DNA from 4 places in the Brenneria sp. L3-3C-1 genome. Region 1 is predicted to be linked to each of the others. Evidence: predicted binding sites of a transcription regulator. Region 1 holds the regulator's gene; each other region holds the start of a gene.
The links. The regulator PurR, encoded in region 1, represses purine synthesis genes. The targets are predictions, from matches to a motif close to CANGCAAACGTTTGCNTG.

Region 2: a site for PurR is predicted at 1,396-1,413, ahead of purE (5-(carboxyamino)imidazole ribonucleotide mutase). Genes of this name have one in related genera too.
Region 3: a site for PurR is predicted at 1,044-1,061, ahead of purM (phosphoribosylformylglycinamidine cyclo-ligase). Genes of this name have one in related genera too.
Region 4: a site for PurR is predicted at 1,302-1,319, ahead of cvpA (colicin V production protein). Genes of this name have one in related genera too.

Annotation. Positions count from the first base shown of each region.
Region 1 is NZ_JAEMHF010000001.1:852,994-855,200, forward strand. Features, by position in the region: gene purR (HTH-type transcriptional repressor PurR) at 301-1,332, shown strand; gene cfa (cyclopropane fatty acyl phospholipid synthase) at 1,675-2,207, shown strand, end outside.
Region 2 is NZ_JAEMHF010000001.1:1,414,072-1,416,278, reverse strand. Features, by position in the region: gene purK (5-(carboxyamino)imidazole ribonucleotide synthase) at 1-774, opposite strand, end outside; gene purE (5-(carboxyamino)imidazole ribonucleotide mutase) at 771-1,280, opposite strand; gene lpxH (UDP-2,3-diacylglucosamine diphosphatase) at 1,460-2,182, opposite strand; gene ppiB (peptidylprolyl isomerase B) at 2,193-2,207, opposite strand, start outside.
Region 3 is NZ_JAEMHF010000002.1:245,407-247,613, reverse strand. Features, by position in the region: gene purM (phosphoribosylformylglycinamidine cyclo-ligase) at 1-930, opposite strand, end outside; gene upp (uracil phosphoribosyltransferase) at 1,264-1,890, shown strand; gene uraA (uracil permease) at 2,106-2,207, shown strand, end outside.
Region 4 is NZ_JAEMHF010000001.1:1,311,515-1,313,721, forward strand. Features, by position in the region: gene purF (amidophosphoribosyltransferase) at 1-705, opposite strand, end outside; gene cvpA (colicin V production protein) at 736-1,227, opposite strand; gene dedD (cell division protein DedD) at 1,375-2,091, opposite strand; gene folC (bifunctional tetrahydrofolate synthase/dihydrofolate synthase) at 2,081-2,207, opposite strand, start outside.

The sequences.
Region 1 (2,207 bases):
ATGACGATAGCGATTCTTCCATAGTTTGAAAGAAAAATCTTATACCTATGTATCAATAATAGTATAAATTACCGCTTCCACTTTGGTGGCAAATCGGACAAAATCCGCTGTTTAACGACGCGCCGCGTAGTATTCGAAAAATAGTGGTCGAAAAACGTCAACCTTGCCCCTTCAGGTATAACATTCGGCATTCTCCTTCTGAAATCCTGTTTTTTCACTAAGAAAGAGAACGATAAACGCAGGCAAACGATTAACAATATACTTACGACTGTAATAAGTGCGTTCAGGAGTTATTTTTACATGGCAACGATCAAAGATGTGGCGAAACGCGCCGGCGTTTCTACCACAACCGTATCACACGTGATTAATAAAACACGTTTCGTCGCCGAAGAGACCAAGGCTGCCGTACGCGCAGCCATTAAAGAATTACACTATTCGCCCAGCGCCGTCGCCCGCAGTCTTAAAGTTAATCACACTAAATCCATTGGTTTGCTGGCGACGTCAAGTGAAGCTCCCTATTTTGCGGAAATCATAGAAGCCGTTGAAAACAGTTGCTATGCCAAAGGCTATACGCTGATTTTATGTAATTCGCATAACGAGCTTGATAAACAACGCGCCTATCTTTCCATGCTGGCGCAAAAACGCGTCGATGGCTTGCTGGTCATGTGTGCGGAATATCCACCCGAATTGCTCGCCATGCTGGAAAACTATCGCAGCATTCCGATGGTGGTTATGGATTGGGGTCAGGCGCACAGCGATTTTACCGATACCATTATCGATAACGCCTTTGAGGGCGGTTATATGGCGGGCCGTTACCTTATCGAGCGCGGTCATCGGGACATCGGCGCCATCCCCGGCATTCAAGAGCGAAATACCGGCAGCGGGCGCTATCTTGGTTTTTTAAAAGCGTTGAACGACGCCGATATTCAGATTCATGATGAATGGATCGTTCAGGGCGATTTCGAGCCGGAATCCGGCTATAAGGCGATGCACCAAATTCTGGCGCAGAAACACCGGCCGACGGCGGTGTTCTGCGGCGGGGATATTATGGCGATGGGAGCGATCTGCGCCGCCGATGAACTGGGGCTGCGCGTTCCTCAGGATATTTCGGTGATTGGCTACGACAATATCCGCCATGCCCGCTTTTTTACCCCGGCGCTGACCACCATTCATCAGCCCAAAGAACGGCTGGGGCAATCCGCTTTTTCCATGTTGCTGGACCGTATCACCAGCAAGCGTGAAGATGCCCAGGTTATCGAAGTACACCCTACCCTGATTGAGCGCCGTTCCGTTGCCGACGGTCCCTTTCGCGACTATCGACGTTACTCCTGATAACAGACGAATTTCTTATATCACGCGGCAAGATGCTTGATACCAACAACTGCTTCAGTCAATTTATACTTGTACCCCGACTGAAGCAGTCATAAACTATTTATGATTTTTTGTGACAACAATTCTATTTATCACTATCTTTTAGTGTTAAGCGCATAGGGAATGTGCGTTTTTATCTTAAGGATAAGTGCCCCTACGTATTTGCGTACCGGCTTTTCTCTTCAATTTCCTCTGACGATTCAGAGAGTAGACGATGGGCGATCCCCACCGATACCGAGAATAGGTAAAAATTGTCTATGTTTTCCTTGCGGTTTCATCATGAAAGCAAGGTAGGGAGAAGTTATGAGTTCATCATGTATAGAAGATGTGGCGGAGCTTGACCGCCATAACACATCCTGGTTCCAAATTGTGCGGGAAATGCTGGCTATCGCTGATATCAAAATCAACGGTTCCCGCCCTTTCGATATCAAAGTTAAAAATCCTGATTTTTTTAAGCGCGTATTGCGTGAAGGATCATTGGGATTGGGTGAAAGCTATATGGATGGCTGGTGGGAGTGCGAGAGACTAGACATATTTTTTCATCGCGTATTACGCGCCGGATTGGATGAAAAAATCCCCCACCATCTCAAAGATATCTTGCGCATCGCTGCCGCACGGCTGATAAATTTACAATCCAAAAAGCGCGCCTGGATAGTCGGCAAAGAGCACTATGATTTAGGCAACGACTTATTTTCGCTGATGCTGGATCCCGCGATGCAGTACTCATGCGGCTACTGGAAACAGGCGTCCACGCTGGAGCAGGCTCAGCAAGACAAGCTGGCGATGATCTGCGAAAAGCTGCAACTCAAACCAGGAATGAAACTGTTGGATATCGG
Region 2 (2,207 bases), 560 kb from region 1:
CTGGCTGATCGACGCGCCATTTTGCGTCCAGTGACCGCTATTGTGCACGCGCGGCGCGAGTTCATTAATCAGCAGACCATCGCCGACAATGAAGCATTCCATCGCCATAACGCCCACGTAGCCCAGTTCATTCATAATGGCGGACAGCATTTGCTCCGCCTGCTGCTGCAACTGCGGCGCGGGTTGGGGCAGGGCGACACTGGCGCGCAGAATACCGTCCTGATGCAGGTTATGCGTCAGCGGATAAAAGACGCATTCTCCGTGGACGTTGCGCGCGCCGATCAGCGATACCTCGCCGGAGAAGTTAATGCCTTGTTCAACGATGCATTCGCCATAGCAATCGGCAGGCAACGTGACGTGTTCACCCTCACGCAGGCGCCATTGTCCGCGGCCGTCATAACCGCCGACGCGACGTTTAACAATCGCCAATTCGCCAAGCCGGGTAAACACCTGCGGCCATTCCGCGGCGCTGGCAAGCAGTTGCCAGGGGGCGGTCGCCAGATTCAGAGAGTCAAGTAACTGTTTCTGCGTCAGACGATCGGCCAGTCGCGGGAAAATATCGCGATTGACAAAAGCGGCGTGCGCCGCGAGTTCTCGCGTGAGCGCCGTTGCCGGCCAGCGCTCGATTTCAGCGGTAATGACGCTGTTCTGAAAAGGAACGGACTCCGGTTCCGCATCCAGCCCGACAGGGTAAACCGCGATCCCTAATGGTTCGCCCGCCTGGCGTAACATTCTCCCCAACTGACCATCGCCTAAAACACAAACCGGCTTCATGCTTCCTCCCGCGGATCGGGGTTGGACAACACTTCATCGGTCTGGCTCTGCCGCCAGTCGGCCAAACGCGTTGCGATCGCACCATCATGTAATGCCAGAATCTGCGCCGCCAGCAGCGCGGCATTGGCGGCGCCCGCCTTGCCGATCGCCAATGTTCCTACCGGGATGCCGCGCGGCATCTGCACAATCGAATACAGGCTGTCGATACCGCTCAGCGCGGCGCTTTGTACCGGCACGCCCAGCACCGGCACCAGGGTCTTGGCCGCCAGCATGCCCGGCAAATGCGCCGCGCCGCCGGCGCCCGCAATAATCACCTCAAAACCGTTCTGCGCGGCTTGCTCTGCGAAACTGAACAATTTATCGGGCGTGCGATGGGCAGAGACGATTTCTACATGAAAGGGAATAGTTAGCGTAGTGAGGATTTCCGCAGCAAACTGCATGGTGGCCCAGTCACTCTTTGAACCCATGACGATGGCGATTTTAGCCGGGGCAACGTTGGATGACATGCCTGTAAAGCTCCTGTGATTTTACATGATCGTGACGCACGGATGACGGTATCGCGTCGGCCAGATCGACAGCGCTCTGGCGTTGAGGGCGTAGAGCATATCACGACTGCATAGTGAGGAAAACGGTTGCGTACCTCCGAAAAAGACATGTTGCGCTAAGCGGCGGGTAAGAAAAGGGATCAGAAAGGAAACGCGATAAGTTCGATGCCCTGCTCTGTGACTTTGATCATCGATCCCTGGTGGTGCCAGGCGCCCAGAACCGCGCGCTGCGCGTTGAAATCGCCAACCGCGATCTGATGAATGGCCGGACGATGGGTGTGTCCGTGGATCAGGGTGTTTACCTGATAATGTCGCAGGCGTGCGATGACCTGTTCAGGATTCACGTCCATGATTTCCTGCGCTTTATGCCGGTTGGCCTGCTGGCTGGCCGAACGCATTTTTTCAGCGATAGCGAGCCGGAGGCGTAAAGGCAGCAGCAGAAAAAGGCGCTGTAGCAGCGGGTTGTGTACCCGGCGACGAAATTTTTGATAGGCCGGGTCGTCGGTACACAGCGTATCGCCATGCAAAATAAGGATTCGCCGGCCATACAGCTCAAGCACATTTTCGGCGGGCAGCAGCGTAAGCCCGCAGCGCTTGGCGAAATGCTTGCCGAGCAGAAAATCGCGGTTGCCATGCACGAAATAACAGGGAATGCCCTGCTGATGTAACTCCTGCAAAGCGTTGGCGATCGTCGTGTGCAGCGGTTGCGGATCGTCATCGCCGATCCAGGCGTCAAACAGGTCGCCCAGAATATAAAGCGCATCGGCCTTCACGGCGTCACGGCGTAAAAAACGCAGAAAACCGGCGGTGATCGCCGGTTCATGAACACTTAAATGCAGGTCGGCAATAAACAGTGTCGCCATGCTGCCGCAATTATTCGCTGACGGT
Region 3 (2,207 bases), on a different contig from region 1:
GGCCGGCAGTGCGATAATCATACCCACACCGCAGTTAAAAGTGCGATACATTTCGTGACGGCTGACATTACCGGCCTGTTGCAGCCAGTTAAATACCGCCGGCCACTGCCAGCTTGATTCGTCAATCGCAGCCTGCATGCCTTCCGGCAATACGCGTGGGATATTCTCCCAGAAACCGCCGCCCGTCAGATGAGAAATAGCGTGAATATCCACCTTTTCAATCAGCGACAGAATGGATTTCACATAGATTTTCGTCGGCGCCAGCAGATGGTCGGCCAGTGATTTGCCTTCCAGCGTCACCTGCTCCGGATCGGCTTTGCTGACTTCGAGAATTTTGCGTACCAGCGAGTAGCCGTTTGAATGCGGGCCGCTGGACGCCAGAGCGACCAGCGCGTCGCCTGAGCGCACTTTACTGCCGTCGATGATTTCCGATTTCTCGACCACGCCCACGCAGAAACCGGCGACGTCATAATCTTCGCCGTGGTACATGCCCGGCATTTCCGCCGTTTCGCCGCCCACCAGCGCACAACCGGATTGCTTACAGCCTTCTGCGATACCGGTAATCACGCTGGCCGCGGTGTCGACATCCAACTTGCCCGTTGCGTAGTAATCGAGGAAGAATAAGGGCTCTGCGCCTTGAACGATCAGATCGTTAACGCACATGGCGACCAGATCGATACCAATGGTATCGTGACGTTTAAGGTCCATCGCCAGACGCAGCTTGGTGCCGACTCCGTCAGTGCCGGAAACCAGAATCGGTTCGCGGTATTTTTGCGGTAAGGCGCACAAGGCGCCGAAACCACCCAGGCCTCCCATGACTTCCGGGCGACGGGTCTGTTTCACTACACCTTTGATACGATCCACCAATGCGTTGCCAGCATCAATATCCACGCCTGCGTCTTTATAGCTGAGAGAGGTTTTGTCGGTCACTGCGGAGTCCCCACGGAGGTTACAATTTGTGGTTAAAAACAAGTTATGGTTAACACAATCTGTAGTTCAAAACGATGGTGGTTCAACCATGAAGCGCGCTAATTCTAACAGCGTGAGCAAACGTTTGCGAGCGATGTGTCGCCGGGTTTCCATTTTTCCTTATCGTTGGTAATTTCCCTTGCCGGTTGATCTGGATCAGGCTTAAATCGTATGCGGCTCAGTCAAAAAGCGGTATAATCCGGCGATTTTTTTATGCCGGGCGTCCTGCCTCCACCCTGCGGGCCGCCGCAAGCGGCGTTTTTTTGTCCGTCCACTGCTTAGGGGAGAATAATGATGAAGATCGTCGAGGTGAAACACCCGCTCGTCAAACATAAACTGGGCCTGATGCGTGAGAACGAGATTAGTACAAAACGTTTCCGTGAGTTGGCCTCCGAAGTGGGGAGTTTATTGACCTATGAAGCCACGGCCGATTTAGCCACCGAGAAAGTGACCATTGACGGTTGGTGCGGCCCGGTTGAAGTCGATCAAATCAAGGGCAAAAAAATTACCGTGGTGCCGATCCTGCGCGCCGGTTTGGGAATGATGGACGGCGTGCTGGAAAATGTGCCCAGCGCCCGTATCAGCGTTGTCGGCATCTACCGTAATGAAGAGACGCTGGAGCCGGTGCCGTATTTCCAAAAGCTGGTTTCTAATATTGAAGAACGTATGGCGCTGGTGGTCGACCCGATGCTGGCGACCGGCGGCTCGATGATTGCCACCATCGATCTGCTGAAAAAAGCGGGTTGCCGGAGCATTAAGGTGCTGGTGTTGGTTGCCGCGCCTGAAGGGATTGCGGCGCTGGAAAAAGCCCATCCGGACATAGAACTGTACACGGCGTCGATTGATAAAGGTCTAAATGAGCATGGTTACATCATGCCGGGCCTGGGCGATGCGGGCGATAAAATATTTGGTACGAAATAATAAGCAGCCGACTTAATTAGTCGGCTTTTTTTTTGCGGCGGGCCTTCAGACTCGCCGCTCTGCGGTTCGGCGGAGCCGCATCTGAATAACAACGACACCATGCAGCACGGAACAATGCTGCGCCGCTACCGCGGTGCGGGATAAGTCTGGCTGTAATAACCGGCGCGGGAGTTTGCCCGCAGACCACAAATAGCCATGTTACAGAGGATACAAAGATGACTCGTCGCGCCATCGGGGTAAGTGAACGGCCACCCTTGTTACAAACCATACCGCTGAGCTTCCAACATCTGTTTGCGATGTTTGGCGCCACCGTGCTG
Region 4 (2,207 bases), 460 kb from region 1:
TTCGGTGATGTAAATCGCCTCGCCCGGCGCGACATCACGCAGGAATTCAAAACCCAGCGTATCCAGCGCCACGCTTTCCGACGCCACCATATATTCGCTGCGGCCGTCTTCCAGATCGCGTTTACCGATAACCAGCGGACGGATGCCGTTGGGATCGCGGAAAGCCACCATGCCATGACCGATAATCATGCTCACGCAGGCATAGGCGCCGCGAATTTGCTGGTGCGTCGCCGCAACGGCGGCAAAAATATTGTCGGCTTCCAGAGGATAGTGCTGAAAACGATCCAGCTCTCTGGCAAAAATGTTCAACAGAATTTCAGAATCAGAGGTGGTGTTAACATGACGACGCTCTTGCTCAAACAGCTTTTTACGCAGTTCGTGAGCGTTGGTCAGGTTACCGTTATGCGCCAGGGTGATGCCAAACGGCGAATTAACGTAGAAAGGCTGCGCTTCCGAGGCGCTGGAACTGCCCGCGGTGGGATAACGCACATGCCCGATGCCCATATTGCCTTGTAAACGTTGCATGTGCCGTGCTTCAAACACATCTTTCACCAGGCCGTTGGCCTTGCGCAGGCGAAAGCAGTTCAAGGCGTCAATGGTGATGATGCCTGCGGCATCCTGCCCACGGTGTTGCAACACCGTTAACGCGTCATAAATCGACTGGTTGACCGGCGTAAAACCGGCGATACCGACAATACCGCACATGGTGTCTTTTCCTCATCAGCGCTACCGCAGCTATATATGCTGCGGCAAGAAACTTGACGTGCTTTGCAGGTAGTCAAAAAACCACCTGATAATATAACTGAACTGCGGAATTAACTGGGACTGCTTCCAGTCGGCGCTCTGTGAAAAACCGGTGAAGGTATCCAGAAAGAACAACAGGGCGGAGACGATCAACACACCGCGCAGCGCGCCGAAACAGATGCCCAATACGCGATCGGTGCCCGATAATCCGGTGCGTTCAACCAATGAACCAATCACATAGTTGACAATAGCACCCACAATTAACGTCGCAATAAACAGAATGGCAATAGCGATACCATTACGTACCAGTTCATCGTCAAAACGGGTGAAATACACGGCCAGATAAGCATAGTAATGGCTGGCGACAAAAAACGCACATCCCCAGGTTACCAGCGACAATGCCTCGCGTATAAACCCCCGGATCAGGCTGACCAGAGCCGAAAATCCGATGATGCCAATAATGACGTAATCAACCCAAACCATGAGCTACCCTAATAATGAACGATGCCAACCGCTAAGCCGCCACGTCATCCTGTTCGCGGCGCATTCTAACAGAAAAAGAAAACGTTTGCGTAGCGTATTTCCGTCGATTTCATCAATAGACAATCAAACGAAAAAAGCCGAATCCCCTTAACGCACGCTGTGCGATCTGACCTGACCGCTCAGCCCGCTGAGCCGCTGCAATTCCGCCAGCGAAGACTGCAATTTCTCTTTTGACGCGTCCGGCCCGATATAAATACGGGTAATCTGCCCCGCCACCGGCGTCGCCGGCACGGTATACGCCCGATAGCCGGAAAGGCGCAGCTTGGCGACGATCTCATTAACCTTATCCGCATTCTTCAGCGCGCCGAGCTGTACGATGTAAGCTTGCCCGGCGGGCGCCTGTTCTGCGGTCTGCTTATCCGGCCGGACGTCGGATTTCGGCTCCGGTTTGGGTTTCGGTTCAGGCTTCGGCTTAACCTCCGGTCTTACTTCCGGCTTCGGCTGCGGTTCAGGCCGCGTCTGAACCGGCGGCCGTTCAACCACGGCCGGCGGCGCAGCGACGACGGGCGCATTGGCCGCAGGAGGCGGGCTTTCCGGCGGTTCGGGACTTTCGGCCGCAGGCAACGCGCTCTTATCCTGAATGATGACCTCCTCCCCTTCCGTCGGCTGGTTGGGTAAAGGCTGATTCAGCGCGGGCAACGCGTCCATCTCGTTGCTGTCGCCCGCTTTAGGCACCAACGGGATCGCCGCAAACTCATCTTCATAATGTTTTTTCTTACCGTCCAGCAGGCCGGGCAGCACAATGACGCCCAGCGCAACCAGAATAATCGTGCCGACTAAACGATTCTGAAATTTACTCGCCATACGTTTTCCCCTCATCCCGCGCATCCATAACCTGCGCTACCGTATGAAAAGATCCACACACAATGACGATATCCTGCGCGGCCGCGTCAGACATCGCCTGTCGCCAGGCGGTCACG